DNA from 2 places in the Methylophaga thalassica genome. Region 1 is predicted to be linked to the other one. Evidence: riboswitches for the same ligand, from Rfam matches in the RefSeq annotation. Region 1 holds a riboswitch; the other holds the start of a gene.
What was found. A riboswitch is a leader RNA that binds a small molecule or an ion and turns the genes downstream of it on or off. The one in region 1 is predicted to bind cobalamin.
Positions count from the first base shown of each region.

Region 2: another riboswitch for cobalamin. It lies ahead of QQL60_RS06975 (hypothetical protein); the one in region 1 lies ahead of QQL60_RS11125 (cobaltochelatase subunit CobN).

Region 1 covers NZ_BSND01000006.1:18,533-33,784, reverse strand. The annotation lists gene argA (amino-acid N-acetyltransferase) at 1-14, opposite strand, end outside; gene ilvD (dihydroxy-acid dehydratase) at 134-1,987, shown strand; gene QQL60_RS11180 (ABC transporter ATP-binding protein) at 2,021-3,805, opposite strand; gene hutX (heme utilization cystosolic carrier protein HutX) at 4,039-4,419, shown strand; gene QQL60_RS11170 (HugZ family pyridoxamine 5'-phosphate oxidase) at 4,429-4,947, shown strand; gene QQL60_RS11165 (TIGR04211 family SH3 domain-containing protein) at 5,021-5,695, opposite strand; gene QQL60_RS11160 (arsenate reductase ArsC) at 5,860-6,294, shown strand; gene QQL60_RS11155 (GGDEF domain-containing protein) at 6,300-8,114, opposite strand; gene QQL60_RS11150 (OprO/OprP family phosphate-selective porin) at 8,204-9,565, opposite strand; gene QQL60_RS11145 (FxsA family protein) at 9,784-10,257, shown strand; gene groES (co-chaperone GroES) at 10,373-10,663, shown strand; gene groL (chaperonin GroEL) at 10,711-12,348, shown strand; gene mscL (large conductance mechanosensitive channel protein MscL) at 12,408-12,863, opposite strand; cobalamin riboswitch at 13,046-13,235, shown strand; gene QQL60_RS11125 (cobaltochelatase subunit CobN) at 13,365-15,252, shown strand, end outside.
Region 2 covers NZ_BSND01000004.1:445,562-460,813, reverse strand. The annotation lists gene clpA (ATP-dependent Clp protease ATP-binding subunit ClpA) at 1-1,351, shown strand, start outside; gene cobO (cob(I)yrinic acid a,c-diamide adenosyltransferase) at 1,696-2,304, opposite strand; gene QQL60_RS07015 (adenosylcobinamide-GDP ribazoletransferase) at 2,314-3,036, opposite strand; gene cobT (nicotinate-nucleotide--dimethylbenzimidazole phosphoribosyltransferase) at 3,036-4,097, opposite strand; gene cobU (bifunctional adenosylcobinamide kinase/adenosylcobinamide-phosphate guanylyltransferase) at 4,081-4,608, opposite strand; gene QQL60_RS07000 (cobyric acid synthase) at 4,605-6,071, opposite strand; gene cobD (threonine-phosphate decarboxylase CobD) at 6,061-7,056, opposite strand; gene cbiB (adenosylcobinamide-phosphate synthase CbiB) at 7,049-7,957, opposite strand; gene bluB (5,6-dimethylbenzimidazole synthase) at 7,954-8,616, opposite strand; gene QQL60_RS06980 (cobyrinic acid a,c-diamide synthase CobB) at 8,613-9,902, opposite strand; gene QQL60_RS06975 (hypothetical protein) at 9,908-10,489, opposite strand; cobalamin riboswitch at 10,545-10,738, opposite strand; cobalamin riboswitch at 10,839-11,031, shown strand; gene QQL60_RS06970 (TonB-dependent receptor domain-containing protein) at 11,093-12,919, shown strand; gene QQL60_RS06965 (O-succinylhomoserine sulfhydrylase) at 13,048-14,238, shown strand; gene QQL60_RS06960 (vWA domain-containing protein) at 14,347-15,252, shown strand, end outside.

The DNA.
Region 1 (15,252 bases):
ACAGTGTCATTCATTAATGTTCTTTTTTATCTCAGACTCAGCACGCTTGCCAAGTGTCGTGTAAAATTTATCAGATTATTACCGTGTGATCTAAGGGTTACATGGAGCAAAACAGATTTTGGAGAGATTTCGCATGCCTCAATATCGTTCAAGAACATCTACTGCCGGCAGAAATATGGCTGGTGCACGCGCCTTGTGGCGGGCTACAGGAATGAAAGATGATGATTTCAACAAGCCTATCATCGCCGTAGCTAACTCGTTTACGCAATTTGTTCCAGGACATGTTCACTTAAAAGATCTGGGTCAACTGGTTGCGCGCGAAATTGAAAAAGCGGGCGGTGTTGCGAAAGAATTTAATACCATTGCCGTTGATGACGGTATCGCCATGGGGCATGGTGGCATGTTGTACAGTTTGCCATCGCGCGACATTATCGCTGACTCTGTTGAGTATATGGTTAACGCGCACTGTGCTGATGCGATTGTCTGTATTTCAAATTGCGACAAAATCACACCTGGGATGTTAATGGCCGCCATGAGGCTGAATATTCCGGTTATTTTTGTTTCAGGTGGCCCGATGGAAGCCGGTAAAACAAAATTGGCCGGCAAAGACGTCAAACTGGATCTGGTTGATGCCATGGTTCAAGCGGCGGATGAGCATGTCAGCGATGCTGATGTTGAGCAGGTTGAGCGTAGCGCCTGTCCGACATGTGGTTCATGTTCAGGTATGTTCACGGCAAACTCAATGAACTGTCTGACAGAAGCCTTAGGGTTGTCTTTACCTGGGAATGGCTCTTTATTAGCGACCCATGCGGATCGGGAAGAACTGTTTCTGGAAGCAGGTCGTCGTATTGTCGATTTAGCAAAACGTTATTATGAAAATGACGAAGTTGACGTACTGCCACGTTCGATTGCAACTAAAGCCGCGTTTGAAAATGCCATTGCTCTGGATATCGCGATGGGTGGTTCGACCAATACCGTACTGCATTTATTAGCTGCGGCGAATGAAGCGAAAGTCGATTTCACCATGGCAGATATTGACCGCATGTCTCGTAAAATCCCGAATTTATGTAAAGTCGCACCCGCTACTAATAAATACCATATGGAAGATGTACATCGTGCTGGTGGTGTCATTTCAATTCTTGGTGAATTAGCCGCTGGTGGTTTGTTACATACTGATATACCCACCGTTCACAGCAAAACCATGGGTGAAGGCTTAAAACAATGGGATGTAAAACGTAGCCAATATGAGCCTGCATTGACACGCTATCTTGCTGGTCCCGCAGGTATTCCAACTCAACAAGCCTTTAGTCAGAATTGTCGTTGGCCCGAGCTGGATTTAGATCGTGAAAATGGCTGTATTCGTGATATTGAGCATGCTTACAGTCAGGACGGTGGCCTTGCGGTGTTATATGGCAACTTGGCTGAAGATGGCTGTATTGTGAAAACGGCAGGTGTGGATGAATCTATCCTGACCTTTTCCGGCCCAGCCCGTATTTTTGAATCTCAAGACGAGTCTGTAGCGGCTATCTTAAGGGGAGATATCAAAGAAGGTGATGTTGTCCTTATCCGTTATGAAGGTCCGAAAGGTGGACCAGGCATGCAGGAAATGTTGTATCCAACTAGTTACCTGAAGTCGAAAGGCTTGGGTAAAGCCTGTGCTTTGTTAACCGATGGCCGCTTCTCTGGTGGTACATCGGGTTTATCTATTGGTCACGCCTCACCTGAAGCAGCGGAAGGCGGTAATATTGGCTTAGTTGAAGAAGGCGATATCATTCATATTGATATTCCTAATCGTAAGATCAATGTTGAATTAAGCGACGAAGAATTGGCTCATCGTCGTGCAGCCATGGAAGCAAAAGGCGATGATGCCTGGAAACCTGTTGGCCGTGAACGTGAAGTGAGTTTAGCACTGCAAGCCTATGCAGCATTAACGACTTCGGCGGCGAAAGGCGCTGTTCGGGATGTAGAACAACTCAAGCGTCGCTAGAAAATAAAAAAAGCCCGGTTCGACCGGGCTTTTTTATATCTGCTGAGCGTAAAGCTTTTGGTACAAACCATCCTGATTAATCAATGAATCATGGCTGCCTTCAGCAATAATTTCGCCACCATCAAACACAATAATCCGATCGGCCTGTTTTACGGCACTCAGGCGGTGAGCAATAATGATGGTAGTACGATTTTGCAGATAGTTTTCTAAGGCATTATGTAACTGATATTCCGTTTCACTATCTAAAGCCGATGTGGCTTCATCGAGCACGACAACGCTGGGGTTCACTAATGCCATGCGGGCAATCGCCAGGCGCTGACGTTGACCACCGGATAGCTTCACACCATCACGACCTATGATGGTATCTAGTTGCTGAGGGAGATCTTGAATCACGGTTTCTATCTGAGCAATTCGAATGGCTTCCCAGATAGCTTCATCTTTATAAACACGGCCCATGGTTATATTTTGACGAACGGTATCATTAAATAAAGCCGGGCTTTGCAACACAGTGGAAACGTGCTCGCGAACGGTATCCAAACCAATTTTACTCACCGGTACATCATTAAAAAATACCATGCCTTTATCAGCAGGATATAAACCCAGTAAGACATTCACCAGCGTTGATTTACCTGCACCACTGGCGCCGACTAAGGCGACCTTTTCACCTGCGTTGATATTCAGCGACACGCCACTGAGGACTTTATTATTATCCCCGTATTTAAAGTGTAAGTTTTCAATACGAATGCTACTTGGTTGCCCATTCACAAAAGGATTTATCTCTCTTTTGTAACGAACTTCTTCATGCATACTGAATAAGCTATTAAGGCGAGAGACTGCAGCACTGGCTGAGTAAAAGGAATACTGAATATTCAATATTTCCTGCACTGGCCCCATCATAAACCACAGATAACCAAATACCGCGAACATCTCACCAATACTTAAATTAGAGAAAACCACCATAAACATGCTGACAGCTCTAAACACATCAAAGCCAAACAAAAATATCACAAAGGAAAAACGGTTTGCCGCATCACTTTTCCAGGCAAATTCCGAGGCATGATTTCTCACTTGCCGAGCATTATCGATAACACGAAGTAGATAATGTTTTTCACGGTTAGCGGTACGTATTTGTTGAATACCATCCAGTGTTTCAGTCAGGCTCTGTTGGAAAATTTCAAAGGCGGCATTTTCTTTCTTTTTAAGCTCTTTGACATGTTTACCGACCACCATAGTGAAATAAATCACTAATGGATTCATAAACAAAATCAGTAAGGCCAGTTGCCAGTGCAAAAACAGCAATATGACTGCGGTGCCGATAATACTCAGTGTTGCTACAATAAACCGACTGATGGTGTTACCAATAAAGTTATCAATCACTTCAATATCGGTCACAAAATGTGATGCGATACCGGCGCTACCGCGCGTTTCATATTCACTTATGGCAATTCTGCCCAGTCGTTTGATGAGTTTTTGCCGTATGCGGAAGGTGATGCGTTTGGCAATCAGCGTGAAATAACGTGATTGAGCGACGTTTAAAATAACCGACGCCACACGCAATACCAAAGTAAATAACAATACCGCCATGATATATAAAACTGGTCCATGCCAGCTGTCGGGGCTGAAGTGTTGAATAAAGGCGACAGTTGGACCAGGTTCATTGAGCAACACTTCATCGACCATCAGCGGCAATAATAAGGGGACTGGCACGGCACAGAGTGTCGCCAGTAAAGCAATGATATTGGCTTTAACTAGATGCTTTTTATACAAAAGGGCTTGTTTAAGGATGCCACTCAGCTCATAGCTGTTTTTATCAATCATAGATAATCATTAAAATTAGAACGTTACTTTAAGGTTGGTGTCAGTCATTGAGAAAATGAAATCTCAATGGTGTGACCATTATGAGTGCCAATTTTTCCGTGGGTATGGCATATAGAAGATTATTTTACCCTGATTTAGTGATAAACAAGCTAATAAGCAGTATTCGTGTTTGACTCATGCATACTGGGTGAATATGCCTTGCTAGGTGTACGATAGGATTTTGAGGAGTGGATATGTCCGATGTAAGCATGCCGGGAGAGCAGGCTCAAGAATTACTAGAAACGCTGTCCGACTGGGGTACGATGGTGACGATTATCATTCATGCTGGCAGTGTGTTTGAATTCAAAGGTCCGTTTCCCAAGGGCAAAGTCGCTGAAGGTTTTTATAATTTAAGTGGGCCTGTGCCCGGTTTGCACGGTCATTTAAACCTTAAACAAGTGAAGCAGATTCGCTTTCAGGATAAACCGCATAGAGGAAGAGAAAGCTATGCCTTCGTTTTTGAAAATGCGGATGATGAGGTGATCTTTAAGGTCTTTCTGGGCCGAGATGAAAAAGGTGAGTTGTTGGCAGAACAAAAACAACGGTTTCTGGCAATGCAACAACACTATCAGTGAGAATGAATTATGAATAATAAAGGGTTAGAAGCTCAAATCAGCCAGGAAATTATGGCGATGGTAAATAGTCGTAAAAGCTTGCTGTTGTCATCATTAACTGAAGAAAACGAACCTTATGCTTCCTATGCACCATTTGCGGTGGGAGAAGATTGTTTATATGTATTAATCAGTGAAATCGCGGTTCACGCTAAAAACTTGCAGCATCACCCCAGAGCTTCAGTATTAATTATTGAGGATGAAGACTCTGCTGCGGAGTTATTTGCTCGTCTTCGTGTTCAGTACAATGTGACCACAGAACTATTGCCAATTGACTCTGCTGACTGGGATGTCGGTATTCAGTGTTTAACCGATCGTCATGGCGATCGCATACAAAACTTAAGTCAATTGAGTGACTTTAAGTTATTCAAACTAAACCCTATCGGTGGCCGTTATGTGAAAGGCTTTGGTAAGGCGTATCAGATTGATGGTGGCTCTTTAGCTGGAGAAGGCTTGTCTCATCTGAGAGATGGACACAAAAAGCGTGCTTAATTGACTGGTTATATGAAGCAAAAAAAGGACGCTCGATGCGTCCTTTTTTTATTGACGAGATAATAAACTGTTATCAGAGGCTGCCCCAGCTATCCTTTTTACGAACTTTTAGTCGCGGTAGGATGATGCCTAACAAGATACCTGCAAATAAAACAGCGGCGCCAATAAGGAACCAGCTTCGGGTACTGTTATCTTTTAAGGCATTGTTTTCGATAACTAATGACTGGTTCTCATGATCAATTTCTTGCAGCTTTTCTTTTAGCTGTCGGTTTTCATTATCTAAAGCCACAGCATTTGATGCGGTACGACGGAGGTCGTCCAGTTCTTTGCTCAAACGTTGTGACTTTTCTTTCAACGACATGTTTTGTGTATCAACGTCGGAGTTTTGATTACTGAGTGATGAAATTTCTTCTTTGTATTTAGCGATTTCAAGTTCTAAATTGGCCACACGCTTTTGACTGGCTTCAAGTTGGTCACGAGCACTCGGTGTGTTGGTCAGATAACGGGTTAACACCCAGCCTTCAACGCCATCTGTCGTTCTGACTTTTGAATAACCTGCTGGATCCGTTTCCAGTACTTCGAGTCGTGTACCAGACTCGAGCATTTTACGGATATTGAACTTCACGCCTTGACCATTCCGCATGGTGATTTCGAGCTTATCAGATACATAACGTGTGGTTTGAGCTTGAGCAAGGACGGGAGTCAACAGTGCCGCTGAGATGAGGATGTGTGCGATCAGTTTTTTCACAATGGACGTCTTTATTCTTTGATAAACAGGCATTTTAACAGAAGCGATGCTGTTCGCTTCAAGTCTGAATTAGGAATTAACAATAAATCAGAATGTTATGTTGCCGTAACGGCGTTGTCATATTGGTTTGTTAAGGTCGGCCTGCTATAAAGAAAGGGTTAGAAATGGAAAAGATTAGAGTCATGTTTTTGTGTACTGGCAATTCGTGTCGTTCACAAATGGCTGAGGGTTGGGCAAGAGCTTTGGCCAGCGAAGAAATTGAAATTAAATCGGCTGGTATTGAAGCACATGGACAAAACCAACGTGCCATCAAAATTATGTCTGAAGTCGGCATTGATATTTCTCAGCAGGAATCAATTCGTGTGAATGGTGAAATGCTGGAATGGGCAGATTTGTTAGTCACACTATGTGATAACGCTGAAGAGCAGTGCCCTCTACTCAGCCCGCATACAGTTAAGGTGCATCTGCCTTTGCCTGATCCGGCCAAGCTGCGGGGTAGTGAAGAGGAAGTGATGGCCATCTTCCGCGAAACACGTGAGAAAGTTCGTCAGCGTGTCGAGTTTGTACTCGAACAGGTTGCTTACGAAGCGGCAGTTTAAGCCGTTTATTTCTCCGTGACCAAGCGTATCTTCGGTTTCTGATTAATCATATTTTTTTCTGTCGCTTCTAGCTGATAGAGGCTGTTTCCAGCTATTCGTTTAGCCATTGATTTTGCCTTACTGGCGTATTCGGTCAGATCAATCTCTGCCTGGATATTCGGAAAGTCTAAAATGCGCACAGCACCTATAGATAAGCTAAGCAGTGAATAAAAGGTTTCATTGCCATGGCGATCAACCGCATTGATGCCTGCTTGTTGCAGATGACGCAAATTGTATAGCTGTGGGTAAAGTGCCTCAAATGCTTCCAGAATCTTTTGGCAACGCTGTCGCCAGTCTTTACTTTCAAACAAGATGATAAAATCATCGCCACCCACATGCCCGACAAAGTCGATTTCCTGGTCGACATGTTCAGTTAACGTTTTAGCTGTGAGGCTAATCACCTTATCGCCTTTACCGTAACCATAAATGTCGTTGTAGGGTTTGAAGTTATCCAAGTCAAAATAGCAGACAGTGACATCCCGATTTTGCTCGATAATCTCACGGGTATGCTCACTTAATGGCACATTTCCTGGTAGACCACTCAGCGGGTTGGCATGGCGAGCCATGGTGATTTGCATATCGGTAATCTGACGTAGCAAGTCCATTAAACTACCTACACCGCGATAACGACCTTGCTCAGTAATGACGAACGCACTGTGCTGGTGATGTGCTTCCTGGCTGGTGATTTGATAACTAAGTTTTTTCAATGGCAGCTCAGTTTCAACGACGATGGGATTTTTATCCATAAAGTCTTTTATGGGTTTTCTTCCGTACAGTTCACGACCAAAACGGCTGGCGTAAAGTGTCATAAAATCATCGCGCCACATGATACCCACGACACGATTATTATCATCAACAACCGGCAACGCATTCAGTTTTAACGCTTTCTGAAAACGATCAGAAATGTGCTCAATGGTATCGTTATGTCTGACCGGATCTAAATCTGTCAGCAAGCTGCTAACAAGGGTATTCGCTCTTGGACGACCTGTTCGTTGTATCGTTGTTTCTTTGCGTTGGGCAAACAGACTGTTATCGAGTTCTTTCTGTGGATTGCGATTAGGGCGGCCAAAGTAATAGCCTTGTACAAAGCGCATATCCAGACTTTGTGCGGTGATATATTCCTGACGAACTTCAATGCCTTCACCAATCACCTGGCAGCCGATACTTTGAGCAATATCAATCATGGACTGCACAAATTGGCGCTTTTGCCGATCTTCATGAATATTCTGCATAAAGTGGCGGTCCAGTTTGACAAAATCAGGCTTGAGTTCAGACCAGGTGCGTAAGCCAGAATAGCCCGCGCCCAAATCATCAATCGCAATCGAAAAGCCCATATCGCGATAATGTTCGGTGGCTGTTCGCATTAATTCATAGTCATCAATCGGATACTGTTCAGTGAGTTCAATGATGACTTGTTCTGCTGATAGCCCCGCTTCTTCAACATATTGCAGTGTTAAGCCGTGTGGGTAATCACTATTTAAAATGGCGACCGGGGTCGTATTGATGAAAAGTTTTTCTTTGAGACCGAGTTGGCCATAGCGTTTGATGGCAGTTTCTCGACAAAGTAAATCCAATTCAGCCAAACAATCATGTTTAAGGGCTGTATCAAATAAGGTTAGAGGTGAATGAAGAGGGCCATCCGAAGGGCCTCTTATCAAAGCCTCATAACCAAAAATCTGTTGGTTGTGTAGAGATATAATGGGTTGAAACAGAGCTGTCAGACGTCCATGACTGAGAATTTCCTGTAATGAGTGATAGTGGTGTAATTCTTCTTGTGTCATCGTCTTATCTTCTCTTGCTAATATCTCCTAATCAGAAAAAAGCCCCACCCTGGGGTGAGGCTTTTATCAGTGCTTTCCAGAGGTAAGGCCTACCAGTAAGCTTGTGCACGGAATTTAAGTGCAGATGGTTCGTAATTTACGCTTGAGCCATCAACTTTCAGGTCAGTAACTTTGTCATAGTTCAACATTAAACGAGTGTTTTTTGTCGGATAGTAGTTAAGACCAACAGTCCATTTGTCAGCTTCGTCGCTATTAGCTGAGTCATCAATCTCCAGTGTTTCGAAACGTGCTGCAATTTGCCATGCACCTGCAGAAGAATTAGGTGAAATACCTGAGGTAAAACCTTTTTTCCATTTCAATGATTCGCCTGTTAAGAAGTAACCAGCTTCAACAGCGTAGCCAGTAATATCCACATCAGAACCAGCTGTGCGTTCTGCAGTAAAGTCGTTGTATTCAGCCATTGCATGGAATGAACCAAATACGCCCATGGCGTCTACTGTGTAAGCATCTGCACCATCAATTTCAAAAGTTGATGTGTCTAAATGACGTGTAGCATCTTTATGACTGACAAGACGTTGTCTGAAACGGAAGTCATCACCGCCGCCCTTGGTTAAATAACCCAGACCAACTTGAATCAGGTGATTTTTATCTTGCATGTAAGGAACGAAAGAAGCACGTGCTGAGAATGTGCTACCGTTACTGTCTGTTGAGCCACCTTCAATTTCACCGTTAGTTAGGCCAGCTGACACTAACCATCTGTAATCTTTTTCAGCTAATGAAAAAACAGCACCGCTTTCACGTGCAGGAGATACGGTGCTATCAGCAAACCATGGGCGATCCATGAATGTCATGTATTTAGAGCTGATTTTTGTGTTTAAGCCGTAAGCGATATGAGATTGACCTAATTTCACGTCATAGGCTAAATCGTTGAATTTGTTTCCGTAGCTGATGAATGCATCTTTGATCGATACTTCAGAGTCACTACCACTATTACCACCGGTAGCGAAGTCTGCTTCAAATTTGTAGCCCCAGTCATAGATGGAACCTTCAAAACCTAAACGTGCACGACGTAATTCAGTACCGTGGAAATCTTCCGCACCTGAATCATCTTCGTCAGTGTCAATCGCATCCCACATAACACGGCCGATAGGTTGGAATTCCCAGTTACCTTCACGGTCAGCAATAACTAATTTACCGTCAGTTTCGATAACAGGCATGTTCGCTGTTGCTTCTTCAACTTGCTTTTTCACTTCAGCTTGAGCCGCTTCAGTTTTTTCTTGATCAGCAGCTGCAGCATTTTTCAACATGTTGTAGTCTTCAGCACTGATGGTGCCTTTGTCACGAAGGACTTTTAACAGGTCAGCCATCGCTTCGTTGTTTGCCTGTGCAGGCAACATTGCTGCACCAAACAAGGTACCGGCAATTAATAAAGATGTAGTTTTCAATTTCAAGGGACTATCCTCTAGGTTGGTTTATCAATTCGGTAAGAGCCGAAGTCCCGCACACCTTATGCCTGTATTGTTTCAGCATGATGAAGGAAACGTTACAGTTTTGTGACAGTGATACAAATCCTGATTTTTGTTGTATTTAGGCGACATTTACGATCAGGGCTTGAAATCAGCAAAGTCGCACCAATATCCATAGTTATAACTATTACGATGGACGTCTTATGTTTCGATTTTTATTTCTCCTGTTTTTAATTATTCCCATCGTTGAAATCTATGTTTTGATTCAGGTTGGCGATGTTATTGGTGCATTGCCGACCATTTTTCTGGTGGTGGCGACAGCCGTATTAGGTGCATTTCTTTTACGTTTGCAAGGTTTTCAGACCTTACAAAGAGCACAGCAGTCGCTGGCAAGCGGGCAAATTCCTGCTACGGAGATGTTAGAAGGTGTCTGCCTGGTCATCGCCGGGGCGATGTTGTTAACCCCCGGATTCGTCACGGATACTTTGGGTTTTCTATTGTTGATACCTAATATAAGAAGGCTTGTGATTAAGCATATGGCAAAGAACCGTCGTATTTTGTACACACAAAATCGAAGTGGTGCTTTTTCACAACAACGTTACCGATCTGATTATCGTGAAGGTGATGTAATTGATGGGGAAGTGGTCGATGACGATGACAAACATCATCTTCGATAAAAAAATTTAAATTTTTTTGCTTAGTCCCCTTGAAAGCAGGTTTTGTAACCCCATTGTATGAGTTCCCTACAATTTAAGTTAGTCATTAAATAGACATTTTTCGGAGGAAATACAGATGAATCTTCGTCCCCTTCATGATCGTGTGATTGTTCGTCGCATGGAAGAAGAAACAATGAGCGCTGGCGGTATCGTTATCCCTGATAACGCCGCAGAAAAACCATCTCGTGGTGAAATTCTCGCTGCTGGTGATGGCAAGGTTACAGATTCAGGCGAAGTTCGCCCTTTGGCGGTAAAAGTGGGTGACAAAGTACTGTTTGGCAAATATGCCGGTACTGAAGTTAAGGTTGACGGTGAAGAACTGTTAGTCATGCGTGAAGATGACATCGTTGCTGTTATCGAAGGCTAATCCCTGGACTCATTTGCTTTTTTTAAAGAACAAGAGGAATAACTACAATGGCTGCTAAAGAAGTCAAATTTGGTGCAGACGCACGTCAGTTAATGGTTAAAGGTGTAAACACTCTGGCCAATGCGGTTAAGGTGACACTAGGACCAAAAGGTCGCAACGTTGTTTTAGATAAAAGCTTCGGCGCACCAACCGTCACGAAAGACGGTGTTTCAGTGGCGAAAGAAATCGAACTGGAAAACAAATACGAAAACATGGGTGCACAAATGGTAAAAGAAGTGGCTTCGCACACTTCTGATGCTGCTGGTGATGGTACAACTACAGCGACTGTGTTGGCACAAGCTATTCTGCGTGAAGGTATGAAAGCCGTTACTGCAGGTATGAACCCAATGGATCTGAAACGTGGTATCGACAAAGCGGTTCAAGCGGCGGTTGAGCAATTACGCACTATGTCATCTCCTTGCGATGATGATAAAGCCATTGCTCAAGTAGGTACTATCTCAGCAAACTCTGACGCATCAGTCGGTAAAATCATTGCTGAAGCCATGCAAAAAGTCGGTAAAGAAGGCGTTATCACTGTTGAAGATGGTAGCGGCTTTGAAAACGAATTAGACGTCGTTGAAGGTATGCAGTTTGACCGTGGTTACCAGTCTCCATACTTTGTTAACGACCAACAAACTATGACAGCAGAACTGGAAGATCCGTATGTGCTGTTATTCGACAAAAAAATCTCAAACATCCGTGACTTACTGCCAGCTCTGGAGCAAGTGGCTAAATCAAGCCGTCCGCTGCTGATCGTCTCTGAAGACGTGGAAGGTGAAGCATTAGCAACACTGGTTGTGAACAATATGCGCGGTATCGTGAAAGTCTGTGCGGTTAAAGCCCCTGGCTTTGGTGACCGTCGTAAAGCGATGTTAGAAGATATCGCTGTTCTGACTGGTGGTACTGTTATTTCTGAAGAAGTCGGTCTGAGCCTGGAAAAAGTGACTTTAGATCACTTAGGTCAAGCGAAGAAAATCACTGTCAGCAAAGAAAACACCACTATCGTTGATGGTGCTGGCCGTGCAGATGAAATCCAAGCACGTGTTGAACAAATTCGTACACAAATTGCTGAATCTTCTTCTGACTACGACAAAGAAAAACTGCAAGAACGTGTGGCTAAATTAGCTGGCGGTGTTGCGGTTATCCGTGTCGGTGCGGCTACCGAAATGGAAATGAAAGAGAAAAAAGCACGCGTTGAAGATGCGTTGCATGCAACTCGCGCCGCGGTTGAAGAAGGCGTTGTTGCTGGTGGTGGTGTTGCTCTGGTTCGTGCAGAAGGTTCTCTGGGTGAACTGCGTGGTGACAACCATGATCAAGACATGGGTATCAAAATTGCCCGTCGTGCAATGGAAGAACCTTTACGTCAAATCGCTACAAATGCGGGTGCTGAAGCCTCTGTTATCCTGAACGAAGTCGCTGCAGGCAAAGGTAACTTCGGTTACAACGCGGCTACAGGCGAATACGGCGATATGATCGATATGGGTATTCTTGACCCAACCAAAGTGACTCGTACTGCACTGCAAAATGCAGGTTCTGTTGCTGGTCTGATGCTGACAACAGAAGCGATGATTGCTGAACTGCCGAAAGATGATGCACCTTCAATGCCTGATATGGGCGGAATGGGTGGCATGGGCGGCATGATGTAATCATCCCTCAGCCTTTAAAGCTAAAAAAAGCCCCGGCCAGTTGGTCGGGGCTTTTTTGTTTAGGCAATTTCAGATGTGCAATGTGGGCAACGGGTTGCTTTGATTAGAATGGTTGAAAAACATTTCGGACATTCTTTATTGGTGGCTTCTTTAGGGGCTGGTTCCGCTTCTTTTTCACGTTGTAGTTTATTGACTGAGCGGATTAATAAGAACACAGCAAAAGCCACGATCAGAAAGCTAATCACCGCATTAATAAAGACACCATAACTGATCACCACGGCGCCGGCTTCTTGAGCATTAGCGAGGGTGGCATATGGTCCCGCTACAGTTCCTTCTTTCAAGGTAACGAATAAGTCTGAAAAGTCGACACCTCCGAGTAACAGGCCGATAGGTGGCATGATAACGTCAGCAACCAGACTTTTGACAATCGTGCCAAACGCACCACCGATAATAATACCCACAGCCATATCTAGCACATTGCCACGCATTGCAAATTCTTTGAATTCTTTCAACATCCTTTTATTCCTCTTGTTATTTTTTCGCTGAAAATTAGGGAGCAGAGCCACTCGATTAAACATGGCGTCTCTGTGCGATATTAGCCATCGCTATTTTGACTGTCTAGCTTTAGTTGGCACATGAATATTGTGTGCGATTTTGTCTGTGTCACCAAACCGTGGTTGTTATTAAGTGATCTACGTATAATTCAGGTCTTTATGGTCTCTTACCAGAGTTAAAAGGGAATTCTTAACCGAAGCTGTCCCCGCAACTGTATACGTGAAGTTTCCGACAACGATGATGTAAAACCACTGAAATTAGTCGATTTCGGGAAGGTGAGTCGGAAACGTTGAAGCGTGAGCCAGGATATCTGCCATAAAAACGTTGTTATCCGATGGCCGGGGTGTGCAGTTGGAGCGGGAAACCGTTTAATGGCGAATCATCTTTGAGTTGTTAAGCGGTGTGTGGTTTTCCGGCATGGTTTGATAGCTCAGTGTTTTTATATATTGATGGAAAGCGCTGTGTATAACCGAATTGTTCTCTGTTTAGTCCTGTTTCTTTTCTCTGCATCAGCATTCGCTGAGCAACTCTTACTGATTGTGACGCCAAGGAATGTACCGGAAGTAGTATCAGGTGCACATGAATTTTTAAAAGACACATCGCAACAGCCCGTCTCTGTACAAATACGTACAACAGAGCAGTGGCAAGATTTATCCACACAAAAGCAATCACAGTTATTGCAGCAGTCAGATTTAGTGTTTGCTGGCGGTGTGTTTGGCGAAACCGCCAATCAACTGGTGGAATATAGCAAAAAAGGTTTGTTAAACAATCTTATTGCTTTGCATAGTGATCAACGTCTGGTGATGGCCTCAAGTCTTGATGGCAAAGCATTATTAGCCGGGCCACCTGATAAGTTGATGCAACATCCTGATCCCACCATATCAACAGAGCAATGGATGGCATCACTACTAGAACAACATTCTGAACAGCAAGCCTGGCTGATCACGCGCTTCTTCTGGTTAGGAAGAAATAGTGAAAATATGCAGGGTTTAATCCATCATCTGCATCATATCGTTCGATATGAAGATACGATTGAGCGTCCGCAGTTAGCTGCACAGCTCAGGCTTTATCATCAAGGTAAAATCACCTTACCAGAGCAGTTTGAGTTTTCAGCAAAACCTTCATGGGTGGTATTGCTCGATTATGAAACCGGGGAACGACCCGGAGAAAAGGCTTTGCTGGATGCAGTTTGTGAAAACATAGCTGATGAAAAGACCGGGTGTGTGTCAGTGCTTACTGCCTGGGGTGATGCCAGTTTATCTGCGATTAAGCTACTGACACAACATAAATCACAGATCAGCTCGATAGTATCATTACAAGACTTTGTAATAGGTGGCTCTGAACATCGGCAAGCGGTCACCGATGAGTTAAAAGAACTGGATGTGCCAGTTATCAAAGCGATGCGTTTAAGTGACAGCACCCGTGCCGAGTGGGAACTGTCTGAAGCCGGGATTAGCTGGGATTCGGTGCATTACCGGGTCGCTATGCCTGAGTTGCAGGGGCTTTCTCAACCGATGGTCGTCGCGACCATGACACCTGCTGAGGTTGATAATCTCACCGGGGCCAGACTCGCTTTTTCTGAGCCAGTTGCTTCACAAGTGAGCTTATTGTCACAGCGTCTAAAACGCTGGCAACAATTGCAGGATAAAGCGAATCAGGATAAAAAAGTCGCCATCATTTATTACAACCATCCGCCGGGCCGTCACAATATCGGGGCGGATAATTTAAATGTGGTGGAGTCTTTATTCGATATTTTGCATTCACTCAACAATAGTGGCTACAACACGGGTGAACTGCCAAAAACATCAGCGGAGTTATTAGACTTATTACAGCAGCGTGGTGTGAACCTGCCAGAAGATCATGAAGCACTGGCCGCCATGTCATCCGTCGTAAATACTGTTGATAGCCAAACTTATCTGTCCTGGTTTCATACCTTACCGGAGTCATTACAGCAGGAAATGGTCAATGGACCGCTGGGTTTATTGCACGCCAATTTAAAACAAGCGAAAGCGTTAAAAGCTCCCAGTATTGCAAAACACTTATTAGCCAGAGTGATGGAAGATATCCGCCATGTGGTGGATGGGGCAGATCATGCTGGTCGGGATCGTGTTTTGCAATTACTCACTCAGCTCCAGATCCTTTATCAGCAACCTTCAGACGAGATGGATTGGCAGCAGGCTGAGCAATTAATTACGGCGATTAGTCAGCAGTGGATTGAAGGTGTACGTGGCTGGGGAGAAGCACCGGGTAATGTAATGGTGTTTGATCATGAAATCCTGATTCCCGGTATTCAATTTGGCAATATTTTTGTTGGGCCTCAACCGCCAAGAGGCTGGGAGCTGAATGAAG
Region 2 (15,252 bases), on a different contig from region 1:
ATTAAAACCGTTATTAGCCAGTGGTGAACTGAAGTGTATTGGTTCAACTACCTATCAGGAATACCGGGGTATTTTTGAGCATGATCGCGCTTTAGCACGTAGGTTCCAAAAGATTGATCTGCCAGAACCTAGTGTGGCTGAAACCATTGAAATTTTGAAAGGCCTTAAACCTGGTCTGGAAGAGCACCACAATGTGCGTTACTCCAATGCGGCGATTGAACAGGCTGCTGAGTTGGCGCATCGTCATATTAATGATCGCTTCCTGCCAGACAAGGCGATTGATGTGTTAGACGAAGTCGGTGCCGCTCAGCGTATTGCACCGAAGTCTAAACGTAAAAAACTGATCGGTGTGAATGATGTGCAGGCTATCGTGGCGAAAATTGCACGTATTCCTGCGAAAACGGTGTCCAATGCTGACAAGGATAATCTGCGTAAACTGGAAGATAATCTTAAACGCGTTATCTTCGGACAGGATGAAGCGATTTCGGCTTTGGGTTCTGCGATTAAAATGGCGCGTTCAGGCTTGGGCCATCCAGAAAAACCGACAGGTGCTTTCTTGTTTGCAGGTCCTACCGGTGTAGGTAAAACCGAAGTCACACGTCAGTTAGCTCACAATCTGGGTGTTGATCTGATTCGTTTTGATATGTCGGAATATATGGAAAGCCATACCGTATCAAGACTCATTGGCGCACCTCCTGGTTATGTTGGTTTTGATCAAGGCGGTCTGTTAACGGATGCCATCATCAAACAACCTCACGCAGTGCTGTTGTTAGATGAAATTGAGAAAGCGCATCCTGATGTGTTTAATCTGTTATTACAAGTGATGGATCATGGCACATTGACGGATAACAACGGACGTAAAGCGGACTTCCGTCATGTCGTGTTAGTGATGACAAGCAACGCCGGTGCTGCTGAGATGAGTAAACCATCCATTGGTTTCACCAAGCAGGACAATTTAACCTCTGACGGTAATGAAGCCCTGAAACGTACCTTCACGCCAGAGTTCCGTAACCGTCTTGATGGCATTATTCAATTTAAACCTCTGGATAAGGATGCCATCCTTCGGGTAGCGGATAAAGCGGTATTAGAGCTTGAAATGTTACTTGAAGATAAAAACGTCACTATCGAAGTCAATGATGCGGCTCGCCAATGGCTGGCTGAACATGGTTATGATGTGCAAATGGGCGCTCGTCCTATGGCGAGACTGGTTCAGGAGAAAATCAAACGACCACTGGCTGATGAGCTGTTATTTGGTAAATTGAGTCAGGGTGGTGGACATGTTCGTGTCACGCTAAAAGATGAGGATATTCATCTGGAAATGGACAGTGCAGCGGAAGCGGTTAAATCCTGATTTATCAGTTTCAAAAAGTGAAATAAAAAAAGCCCGGTAGTGAACACTACCGGGCTTTTTGTTTTGTGCTGGTCATTACTCTATGTCAACACTTTTCTACAGAGTTATACACTTGTCTTTTTTCTGTAAAGCTTTTATTAAAAAGTTCCCGTAAGCGACTGATTTTTAATGACAGCATTATAACTTATTGATTTTTAATAATAAAATTATATGGTTATTTTTTAACCATTTTGAGAAGAGCCTTTGTATGAGAGGCACTTAGCGACTAACTCCAAACTTAATCACAGAGTTATCCACAGAAAATGTGAGTAACTTTACAGTTTTATGACAGGGTAAAAATGCGCCTATAATTCGATGCCTTTCTGTGCTTTTATACCGGCACGAAATGCATGTTTAACATCCTCAATACGGCTAACGGTATCCGCTGCCTCTATCACGCTGTCAGGGGCTCCTCGACCGGTGATAATGACATGTTGCATCTCTGGTCTTTGTGCGATGTCATTTAATACTGTTTCGGCATTGAGATATTTCATTTTCAATACGATATTCAACTCATCTAATAAAACGACATCAATTTCTGGATCGTTAAGCATGGCTTTGCAGATTTCCCAGCCTTTTTCTGCGGAAGCAATATCTTGTTCAAGGTTTTGTGTTTCCCAGGTAAAACCATCACCAACCACATGATAAGAAACTTCTTCGGGAAAGCGACGGAAAAATGATTCTTCGCCTGTACTAAAAGCGCCTTTAATAAACTGAACCACACCGACTTTCATGTCATGCCCCAAGGCTCTGGCCACCATCCCAAATCCAGAAGAACTCTTGCCTTTGCCATTACCCGTAATGACTAATAATAAACCTTTGTCTTTTTCTGCTTGTTGAATTTTCTCATCGACCACGCTTTTATGGCGTTGCATACGTTTTTTATGACGTTCACTTTTTTCAGTATCAGACATTGGATTTTCCTAAAACAAAATTAAAAACAATAAAAAGCTGATTTCCAGCAATTCGACCATCGCCCCGGCTGTATCACCGGTAAAGCCATCAAGCCGATGCTCCATCGTGTAGCGAAGTAATAAGAATACGATCAACCCAAGTAACAGCGGTGTGAAACCCAGGCAGAATAATGCGATGACGGTGGTGATAAGCAGCATCCATTTCACTTGCTTGACGGGAAGGCACTGTTTTAATACGGCACCAATGCCGTTGGGTCTGACATAGTTAGTCGTCAGAAATAATAATGGCATCGCCGTTCTGGCCAGGATGATGCTCCAGATTAAGGCGGAGGTTTCGCCTGATGAGATAACGATTTCCACTAAGGCCAGTTTGATTAATAAGCTTAACGCTAATACAACGACCGCAATGGGGCCCGCTGCCGGGTCTTTCATAATCTCCAGCGTACGTTGTTTATTGCCGATACCGCCTAACCAGGCATCAGCCGAATCAGCAAGACCATCAATATGTAAGCCTCCCGTTAATAATACCCAAGCTGTCAGTAATAAAGCAGCACTGAGCAAACTATAGGAAACAGGGAGGACGGATACGAGTCCTGATAAAATTAAGCCGATAATCAAGCCAATAACAGGATAAAAAACTAAGGAACGTCCAAGCTGTTGATCAGTTGCACTGGCATAGCTGACCGGAATAATGGTGAGAAATTGAAGGGCTATTTGGAACGATAACCACATTACTTGTCTCCTTTACTGATATTGGCTTGTTCGAATGTGGCCATACCATTGTGTAACAGACAGGCTTGGCGAAGAATGGGAACAGCCACCGCGGCACCACTGCCTTCTCCCAGACGCATATCCAGCTGAAGTAATGGTTTCGCGTCTAAAGCGTTTAAAACCACTTTATGACCGGGCTCAGCACTTTGATGGCTATAAATAAACCAGTCTTTGCATCCTGGCTGCATTCTCTCTGCCGTTAATGCCGCCACTGTACTAATAAAGCCATCTATCAGTACTGGAATACCTTGTTTGGCACAGGTCAGATAAGCACCTACCATGGCAGCGATTTCAAAGCCACCCAATAGCGTGAGTGTCGACAGAGGAGCAGCATTCAGCTCTGATTGGTGTAATTCAAGTGCACGTTGAATGACCGTGACTTTATGTTGAATACCTTGTTGGTCCAGTCCTGTGCCAGGACCCACCACATCGATAGGATCGCATTTCAGCAGCGCTGAGGCTAAAGCACTGGCGGTAGAGGTGTTACCAATCCCCATTTCACCAGCAATATAGAGTTGGATGTTATCAATATCACTTAAGACATTATCACGACCAACTAATATCGCCTGTTGGCATTGTTGCTCTGTCATCGCTGGGCCCTGACAGAAATTCGCCGTGCCAGCGTCGATACGTTTATCGAATACGCCAGGAATGTCTTCCAATGCGTCTACTGTACCAACGTTAATCACATCGAGTTTTGCGGTTAACTCCTGTGCTAATACGCTAATAGCAGCACCGCCATTGGCAAAGTTTCTGATCATGGCTGCGGTGACGGATTGGGGGAAGGCTGAAACACCTTCAGCCATGACGCCATGGTCTGCGGCATAAACAGTGATATGAACATGCGTCAGGTCCGGAATTTCACTAGCCTGTAAACTGGCAATTTTGACTGCTAAGTTTTCCAGCTGCCCGAGAGAGCCGGGCGGTTTAGTCAACTGCTGCTGACGCGCCAGCGCTTTTTGTTCATGCGTCTTATCTACCGCTTTAACTGGTTGTTTTAGCCATTCAGCGAAGCTGTTCATGCAGTTGTCCTTTTAATATGTGAGGTAAACCTGCCACGGTTAAGATGACGTTATCGCTCATTTTGGCGATACGCTGATGTAAGACACCAGCCTCATCACAATAACGACGAGTTAAGTCTCCCAAAGGCATCACGCCCATATTGGTTTCATTACTGACCATAATGATGTGTTTATCAGTGGTTTGCAGCGTATCTAGTAATGCGGATATCTGTTCTGTCAGCAAATCGCCTTCAGCTAATAAAAGATTGGTCAGCCACAGGGTTAAACAATCTACCAGTACAACATCAGTTGTTGCTTGGTTTATTGCATCCCCTAGATAAAGCGGCTGTTCAATGGTTGGCCAGTTGTCTGGTCGTTGTTGCTGATGCTGTTTAATCCGTTGTGCCATTTCATCATCATGTGCTTGTGCCGTGGCGATATAGCTGACAGCTCGGCTGGTAGCGTTTGCCCATTGTTCAGCCAGTCGGCTTTTACCTGATTTGGTACCACCTAGAATTAGCGTCTTACTCATTGTGTGTCCTCAAGAATCTGCATCAACTTTTCTGTGTTCACATGTGTTGCAATCATCTCTGCCAGTTTATTGATGTCATTTTCACGAAGCTGCCAGTAATCGACAGACTGAACATCATCAAGACCTGCCCAAGTCAGTATGGCTTGAGCCGCTTCGTCATGTTCAAATAAACCATGTAGATACGTACCGATAATCTGTCTATCTTCACTGATAGCCCCATCCGGACCATGTGATAGTGACATCAGGGGCGATGCCAGCGCTTTTCCTGTGCTGATACCTGCATGTATTTCATAACCGGATATAGTGACGGCTGAACTATTGATAAGTAATTGTCCCTGATTTTGTCGTAATGTTTTATCGCCGGCTAGCGTTGTTTCCATATCCAGCAAGCCGAGACCATCACTGCTACCAGGCTGACTTTCAATGCCATCAGGATCATGAATCAGTCTGCCAAGCATTTGAAAACCACCACAGATACCCAACACTTTGCCACCATAACGACAGTGTTTAGCTATGGCTTCAGGCCAGCCTTGTTTAATCAGCCACTCTAAATCAGCACGGACGTGTTTACTGCCAGGCAAAATAATCAGATCGGCCGCCGGGATGGTGTCATCAGGGCCGATAAACTGTAAATTGACTTGAGGATGCAATCTTAATGGGTCTAAATCAGTATGGTTACTGATGCGGGGTAATACCGGCACGATAATATTGAGTTGTTTATCTGAGCCCGTTATTTGTTGGGTATTCACCGCATCTTCAGCTTCTAAATGTAAACCGTGCAGATAGGGCAAAACACCTAACACCGGTTTACCGGTTTTTTGTTTCAGCCAGTCCAGACCGGGTTGCAATAGACTCATATCACCGCGAAAGCGATTAATAATAAAGCCTTTAATCCGCGCTTGTTCTGACTCAGATAAACACGACAGCGTGCCGACCAGATGAGCAAATACACCACCGCGATCAATATCGGCAATCAGAATAACCGGACAATCTACAGCTTCTGCAAAGCCCATATTGGCGATGTCACGATCGCGTAAATTAATTTCTGCTGGTGAGCCCGCACCTTCTACGACAACAAGGTCATAATTCGATTCCAGCCGGTGATGCGAATCGAGAACCGCTTGCATCGCCGTAGGCTTATAGTCGTGGTAAAAGCGCGCTTCCATATTGGCAACCGCTTTGCCATGAATAATGACCTGAGCACCAGAGTCACTATTAGGTTTGAGTAGCACCGGGTTCATATCAATATGTGGTGCCAGATGACAGGCTTGTGCTTGTACCGCCTGAGCGCGACCGATTTCACCACCTTCTGCGGTCACTGCACTATTGAGTGCCATATTTTGTGGTTTGAACGGCGCAACTTGATAACCTTGTTGTTTAAACCAGCGACATAAGGCGGTGACAACGGTACTTTTGCCCGCATCAGATGTGGTGCCCTGAACCATTAATGTTTTATGTTTCATGATCAACTCGTAGCGATTGCAGGGCTTTTTCTAACTGCTGCCATTGCTGTTCATTGGCGGGTAAACCAAAACGCAAACTGGCAGGGGATTCAAATAAGCGGGTCAGAATGGCATTTTTTGCCAGTTTCTCATGTATGTCTTTGGCGACAGAAAGTCTGACCCACTGAAATAAGTCTGTGCCAGCGGTAGGACTGAGACCATAACGAGTCAGTAATTGCGCCAGACGTGCTGATTGAAACTGAAGTTGCTGGCGGCAGTGTTGTTGCCAGTCAGTATCTTTAAAAGCGTGTATGGTGATATAACGTGAAGCAGTAGCAATGGGCCACGGGCCCAGGTGTTCTTTCATCTGATCGAGAACGGATTGTTCGGCGATTAAAAAACCAACACGACAACCTGCCAAACCAAAGAATTTACCAACCGATCTGAGGATAAGGAGTCCAGGCATGGCAGGCAGACGACAAAGACTTTTGTCAGGTGATGTATCAATAAAGGCTTCATCTACCACAAGCCAGCCATCATGTTGTTGTAATTGTTGATGCCAGCTTAAAAGTTGTTCTTTTTTGTATTGCCTGCCACTTGGGTTAGTCGGGTTGATGATGATTAGCACATCTGTTTCGGCAAGCAATGAATCAATCTCGTCGTGATGGATGGCCTCAACATCATGACCTGCTTTTTGCCAACTATAAGCATGTTCGGCATAGCAGGGGTGTATGACCCTCACTCTGCAAGGCTCGCGTAATTGCGGTAAAAACTGAATGGCAGCCTGGCTTCCGGGCAGGGCAATTAAACTTTCATTGCCATAATAGTTTGCCGCTGCAGTGAGTAAATCATCATCCTGTTCCGGTAAACGTGTCCAAACCTGTTCTGGCAGGGGGGGAACAGGCCAGCCATTGGGATTAATACCGGTAGATAAATCCAACCAATACTCGCTGGCTATGCCGTACTTTTTGATGTAATGGTTGAGTTTGCCACCGTGTTCAAGCATAGCTAATTCCTGTGATCACAGTAATACCGGCCAGCCACAGCAATAGACTGTCTGTCACTAAATGTAAGGCGCGGGGAATATCACTCTCGCTCGCTTCGTGGTTGAGACCAAGCTTAGGACGATCATGCCAGACGCCGTGATAGCGAGCTAAACCGCCCAGCTTAATATTTAATGCACCAGCACCAGCCGCCATAACTGGACCAGCATTAGGGCTATCCCATTGTTTAGCCTGTTGTTTCCAGCACTGTAAACCTGAACGGACATCACCCACCAGAGCATAGCTGAGTGCTGTTAAACGGGCTGGAATAAAGTTCAGCACATCATCAATACGCGCAGCAAAACGGCCAAAGAATAAATAGCGCTCTGTTTTATAGCCCCACATGGCATCCAGAGTATTACTGAGACGATAGATAACGACGCCAGGCAATCCTGCCACGATAAACCAAAAGATAGCTGAAAAAATGGCATCGGCGCCATTTTCTAATACAGATTCGATACTGGCTTTAGGAATATGCAGAGTTTCCCTGTCACGGCTGACAATATAGCTGGTATAAGTTTTTGCCTGTTCAATATCACCTTGTTTCAATGCTTCGATGATCGGGGTGACATGGTCATACAAACTCCGATGGCCAATACAAAGGTAAAGTACCAGCACACTAAATAAGCTGTTGAGCACGGTAATTTGACTCATAAAATAGGCAATCAAGGCAAAAGGTAAGACGAGTATCAGCCAACCGAGTAAGCCATTGATAAACTGTTTTTTTTGATTGTGTTCTGATGAATATAATCTGGTTTCAACGAGCTTGGTCAGTCGCCCAAAACCAACCAGCGGATGGCGACGTGTTGGTTCGCCAAGCAACCAGTCAAGCAATACGGCAAGCACGATAAACAGTAAGGTCATAGCTTGGCAGGTTCATCCCATTGGTTTTCATATAAAACCGCGTCCAGCTCAATACCTTGTCGCCAGTTTTCCATTTGTAACATCGGCTCTGGATAAAACTCATTAACATGACCCAGGCAGAGAATAGCGACGGGGGAGGCACCCGAGGGGAGTTTCAGTAATTGTGCCAGTGCCTCAGGTTCAAAAATAGAAACCCAGCCCATGCCCAAACCTTCCACTCTTGCTGCGAGCCACATATTTTGGATGGCACAAGATACCGAGGCCAAATCCATATTCGGCATGGTTCGTCTGCCAAAAATATGTTCTTCACGTTTATCACATAAAGCGACAACCAGGATCTCAGCACAATTATCCATGCCCTCGACTTTTAAACGCATAAACTCATCTTCGCGTTCATTCATGGCTTTGGCTGTTTCAATACGTTCCTTTTCCACCAGTGCTTTTATTTTTTCGCGAATAATGGAATCAGTAATTCGAATTATTCGCCAGGGTTGCATCAGGCCGACACTGGGGGCTTGATGAGCCGCGATCAGTAAACGTTTTAATTGTTCTGGATCAACAGGATCTGGTCGAAAGTGACGCATATCGCGACGTTCTGCTATGGCGCGATAAACGGCTTCTCGTTCTGCTTGTGAAAACTGATGAGGTGAATCACTCATGGCGTCAACCACGCTGCAATAAGGTGAGGGTTTGAGTAAAAATAAAAGTGGATATAGCTGGCGTTTAAACGCTGTTGTTGATAGACCACTTCACTGACCGATTTACCATTAGGACACTGCCCGCTTATCTCCGAGACCAGTTCTGTACTGAGTAAAGAATGATGATAGGTGTGGCCTCTGATGGCCGCACCATTGATATTGACTTCCTGTAATCCGAGAGCCGTCAGTCTCGCCTGAAGTTTGGCTTTGGCAGGCAAAATGCCACATAGACTAGCAGTATTATCCGCTTTATCCGTCAGGGATTCACATAGGTATAACATGCCGCCACACTCAGCGATGATTGGTTTATTGGCATGGTAATGTTGGTGAATAGATTGAATCATATTGGTGTTTTGACTCAATGTCTCCAGATGTAGCTCGGGATAACCACCGGGCAGATAAAGGCTATCGATGTCTGGTAATTGTTTGTCTGTTAGTGGCGAGAAAAAAATAAGATCAGCACCTAAGGCTTCCAGACAATCCAGATTCGCTTGATAAAGAAAAGAGAAAGCGGCATCTCTGGCAATCCCAATCTTTACACCTTCGAGTAAGAGAGGCAGTGGCTCAACATCAATAAACGGAAAATCGATGTTAGGTAATGAGACTGTATTGTCGAAGTCAAAAGCGTCCAGAGTATGGCTCAGGCGTTGCTCTAAATCAGTGACTTCATTGGCTTGCTGTAAACCCAAATAACGACTGGGCAGGGCATGTTCAGTTTGTCTGAACAAAGTAGCGAGACAAGGAAGAGTGTTAGGTAAGGCTTTTTTGAGCATATCGGCATGACGTTCACTGCCGACTTTATTAGCAATAACGGCAGCGACACGCGTATCTTTTCGATATTGGTCCAAACCGACAGCGATGGCTGCAAAGGTTTGTGCCATGGAACTGGCATCGATCACGGCAAGGATAGGGATACCAAAAGCAGCAGCCAGATCAGCTGTGGAAGGTTCACCATCAAACAAGCCCATCACACCTTCAATCAAAATAATATCGGCTTGTTGCGCCGCTTCTGCTAAAAGTTGCTGACTGTGTTGTTTGCCGACCATCCACAGGTCAAGCTGATAAACAGGGTGACCTGATGCGTATTCTAAAACCATAGGGTCCAGAAAATCTGGACCCACTTTGAATACGCGCACCTGTTTGTTTTGCTGCCGGTAATGTCTTGCTAATACAGCGGTGACCGTGGTTTTACCTTGGCCAGATGCCGGTGCAGCAATGACAACAGCAGCGCATGACTGCGACTGCATCTCTATTAATGCTGTTGATCTGCTCGTTGTGTCGTTGCTGTGAAATGCAGAGACACATGGCAAATCATTGCAACTACCAGATAGAAACTCATTACAGCCAGGTTTTTAGGGAAGTACTGAATAAAACGCTGTGTGTATTCAGTGAATGTTGGATCAGGATAACGGCCAGAGAAGAAGTAGAAACCGCCACCACTAAATAAGGTGGCTGCAGTGGCTGCTACCAATACACTGCCAACAAGCGGCAATAAGGTGGCTGCATTAAATTGATATTTTGATGCATACCAGCGTCCAGCCATCCATAAGCTACCATAAGCAGGAATCAGAAATCCGTAAGCAGGAGACATACAGAAACTATTACTTAATTGACCACCACCCAACAACACACTGGCGATATCGAGGCCAGCAGCCATTACTAAAAATACAGGAAACCAGGCAGCTGAACTCAGGTAAAGACCGGCTAGGAAAAAGATAGCCCATGATGCACTCGGTAACGCGTCGACAGAAGCAAAATGATGACCTCGGGTCATGAACATTAAAAGTGCTAAAAGACCAGCAATAATCAGTTGCTGAGAACGAGATAAGGTCATGATGTGATTCTCCAGTGTGCCCACCCGCACACAATAGGTTTTGAATTTGCCAGTTGGCACGTTTTATTTTCAGGCCGGTCTCCGGACTTGTGAGTTTTGCCTGATAAACACCTTCCCATACAGCGCTGTACAGTGGCATAACGTTTATCTCATCTCACTTACCGTTGCGGGGGCAGTGTCGGCATTATCTAGTGATGCACCGACTTCCCGTTTACTTGCGTTAGCAACACCTAAAACACGCGATAGAATAAGGATTAATGCCACATATTGTCAATTTGCCGTATAGGAATCAGGCGTCATTGTCGCTATAGTTGACATAGTCAGTTTGACGGATGGATGCGCAGCCATTACTATGCGCGGCTCTTCAGGTGCTCTGTTTATGCAGAGTTAAACGGGAAGTTGGTGACAAATCCAACACTGCCCCCGCAACGGTAAACGTTGAAAAGCACATCATTAAGCCACTGCGAATGTCGTGGGAAGGCGATGTGTCAGGCGATAGCCACAACGTAAGTCCGGAGACCGGCCTGAGGTTTCGTAACAACACAATGTGTTGTGACCCTATTAACCCTGGATCGCGGGTGAGCGTATCCTCAGGAGACAATTATGAACTTGTTTTCAAAGGCGTTGCCTTTGCGTGCGTGCACGCGTCTTTCAGCTTTTACGCTGATTTCTTCTTTACTTTCTTTACCTGTTATCGCTAGTGATGAGCTTGACTCTATCACCGTTACCGCTAATCGCATGCCTACGGAAAATGCTCTAGCGCCGACTACGGTGATCACAGAAGCTGATATTGAAAAACTTCAGATTCAAGATCTGGCTACACTTCTGTCACGTTTTCCTGGTATTGATATGACTCAGAATGGTGGTTTGGGTAAGACAAGTGGTGTTTCAATCCGTGGAACAAATTCTGATCACGTGCTTGTTTTAGTTGATGGCGTTAAATGGTATTCAGCCACATCTGGTTCTTCAGCATTACAAGATTTCCCTGTCAGTCAAATTGAACGCATTGAAATTGTCCGCGGGCCTCGAGCCGGGCTTTATGGTTCTGAAGCCATAGGTGGTGTAATCCAAATCTTCACTAAAAGCGGTTCACTTGGTAAACCGACGCCAAATTTTACAGTTTCTGCAGGTACAAAAAATACTCTCAGAAGCCAAGCTGGCGTAAGTGGTGGAAACGAAACGACCAAATATAATCTTAGCTATAGTTACGATACAACCAATGGTATTAACGCTAGAGAAGAGCGTAACCCTGATCATGACGGTTACCGTAATCAAAGCGTATCGTTAAAAGTCAATCAACAATGGATAGAAAACTGGTCAACGGATGTTAATCTGCTTCGTTCAAATGCACGTAATCACTATGATGGATCTAGTGTAAATAAAAATTACGTCACAGATACTGTTCAACAAATTCTTGGACTCAATAACAATATCTCAGTAAACGATACATGGTCTATGAGTTTTGACCTTTCTGAGTCGCGTGATCGTTCTCAAAATTATGTCGATGATGAGATAACCACAAATTACAATACTCGTCATCGTTATGCCGGGTGGATAAATCATCTTAGATTAAATGCTCAGCATCAAGTCAATATTGGTTTAGAGTATGAGAATGACAAGATTGATAGTTCTGATACTTATGTCTCCGATTCTCGTGACAATAAAGCTGTCTTTGCTAGCTGGGAAGCTGAGATTGATAAAAACAGTTGGCTACTAAGTGCTCGTCATGACGATAATGAATCATTCGGCCATGAAACAACAGGAACAGCTGATTATGGTTACCAGTTGAGTGAGCAGTTAAAGTTGACCGCCAATGCCGGAACCGGCTTTAAAACCCCGACATTTAACGATCTATACTATCCATTGGATAGTTTCGGTTATGAAGGTAATCCTGATCTGAAGCCTGAAAAATCGACCTCATACGGTATAGGAGTGCAAGGCACGCCAAGTTGGGGACGCTGGGCAGTCAATACCTATAAAAATAAGATCAGAAACCTGATCGTTTGGGATACATCACCTTCTAATGTCGATGTGGCTAAGATCAAAGGTGTTGAGTTTGAAGTCACAACGAGCCTTGCAGATTGGCAAGTGTCGGCTGATGCATCGTTTTTACAACCTGAAGATGATAAAACAGGGAATGTATTACCCAGAAGAGCAAAACGTTTAGCCAATATTCATTTGGATCGTAGTTGGGGCGATTGGTCTACTGGTGCAAGCTGGAAGTTAAGAGGGCACAGCTATGATGATGCTGATAATGATGAACGTCTTGGTGGTTACGGACTGTTAGATTTGCGTGTTGCCTACCAAGTGGATCCAGACTGGACGGTCAGGTTAACGGGCCAAAATATGTTAAACAAGGACTATCAAACAGTCGAAGACTATTACAGCCTTGGGCGTACCGTGATGCTCTCGGTCAGTTATCAACCATAATTGATAATAGTTTGAATAAAAATACCCGAACAAGTTTCGGGTATTTTTTTGACTGAAACTCAGGATTCATCTGGTCAGTAGCCTGCTAAAAATATAGAATTGTCACATCTTTTTTATGTTGAACTCCCATGACAGATAAATATGACAATAAAGGCTTTGCCACCAAAGCCGTTCGAGTTGGTCACAAAAGAACAGCCGAATCTGAACAGTCTGAACCTATATTCCCAACGTCCAGCTTTGTCTTCGAAAGTGCAGAGCAAGCTGCAGCACGATTTGGTGGTGATGAGCCGGGTAATATCTATTCTCGTTTTACTAATCCCACCGTTCGCACATTTGAACAGCGTTTAGCTGCTTTGGAAGGTGGTGAGTCCTGTGTTGCTACTTCATCTGGCATGTCGGCGATTTTATCGACAATGATGGCCTTATTATCAGCCGGTGATCATATCGTTTCGTCGATGAGTATTTTCGGCACTACACGTGTGTTGTTTGATAAATATTTATCCAAGTTTGGTGTCAGCACCAGCTATGTGAAGCTGATTGATTTAGATGACTGGAAAGCCGCTATTACGCCAGAAACAAAAATGCTGTTTTTAGAAACGCCTTCTAATCCAATGAATGAAATTGCAGATTTGGAAGCGCTTTCTGAGCTTGCCAAGGCCAATGATTGTTTATTGGTTGTCGATAACTGTTTCTGTACGCCGGCATTACAAAGACCGTTGGAGTTTGGCGCTGATATCGTTGTGCATTCAGCTACAAAATACATCGATGGCCAGGGCCGTTGTATTGGTGGTGCGGTGGTTGGCGATGCTAAACGTGTTGGTGAAGACGTATATGGTTTCTTGCGTACAGCAGGACCGACGATGAGTCCATTCAATGCCTGGACCTTCCTCAAAGGTCTGGAAACCCTGGATCTCAGAATGAAAGCCCATTCTGCGTCAGCACTTGAGGTAGCAAGCTGGCTAGAGTCGCAACCTTTAGTAAGCCATGTGTTTTACTCAGGCTTACCATCGCATCCACAGCACGAATTAGCTAAGAAACAGCAGTCAGCATTTGGTGGCATTATTGCTTTTGAAATCAAAGGCGGTAAGAAGGATGCATGGTCTCTCATTAACGCTTTGGAGTGGCTGTCTATCACCGCGAACTTAGGTGATAGCAAAACGACCATCACGCATCCTGCAACAACAACACATGGACGTCTCACTGAAGAAGCACGCGCTGCAGCTGGCATCACTGATGGAATGTTACGACTCTCTATCGGCCTTGAAAGTGTGGATGATATTAAAGCGGATTTAGCCCGCGGCTTTGCTGCTATTAAATAACGGCACAAAACCTGCATAGCCCTGCCTAGATTGGAGTGGCTGTCAAAAAAATGTCTTTAAAAAGCGTAAAGACAGGAGCTGACAGCATAATGAACAAGGTAGATTGCTATGTTAGATTTCTTAAAGATCGCATTGCCATTAGCTTTGTTGGTGACTATACCAACAAAGCTTGCACAAGCGGCTGAAACACCCAGTAGTGATGTTCGTGTTGTGATAGATGTCTCGGGCAGCATGAAAAAGAATGATCCCAAAAACCTGCGAGCACCTGCGCTGAGAATGTTAGTGGGGCTCATGCCAGATGACGCAAATTCAGGGGTATGGACCTTTGCTAAGATGGTCAATATGCTGGTGCCATGGCAAAAAGTTGATGATGACTGGCGACAAAAAGCGATTGAAAAATCCTCAAAAATTCACTCCCTTGGTCTCTATACTAATATCGAGCTAGCCTTAGAAAAAGCCACAAAAACAGGCATAAAAAACGATCCTAAACAACGTCAAAGCTTGATTTTATTGTCTGATGGTTTTGTTGATTTGCAACCAGGACAAAAAGCCAGCGAAGCCTCTCGCCAGCGCATCCTCAATGCGATTGTGCCTAGACTAAAAGCGGCGAATCTCGCCGTTCACACCATTGCCCTGTCAGATAATGCCGATCATGAACTGCTGAAAGCTATCTCAATGGAAACGGATGGCTGGTATCAACAAGCCAATACGGCTGATGATTTGCAACGTATTTTCTTACATATGTTTGAGAAAGCCACCCAGCCAGACACTGTCCCTCTCGCTGATAATCAGTTCAAAATCGATAGCAGTGTCAATGAAATGACAGTGCTGGCTTTTCGAAAAGCAGGCTCAGCAGAAACACAACTTAAAGCACCTGACGGTAGAACCCTCACCGAGTTGGACCAATCAGATAAATTGCGTTGGTTACATGAAGATAGTTTTGATCTGATTACCATTGAAAACCCGGCGACGGGCGAGTGGCGAATTGATGCTCAGCTTGATCCGGATAACAGG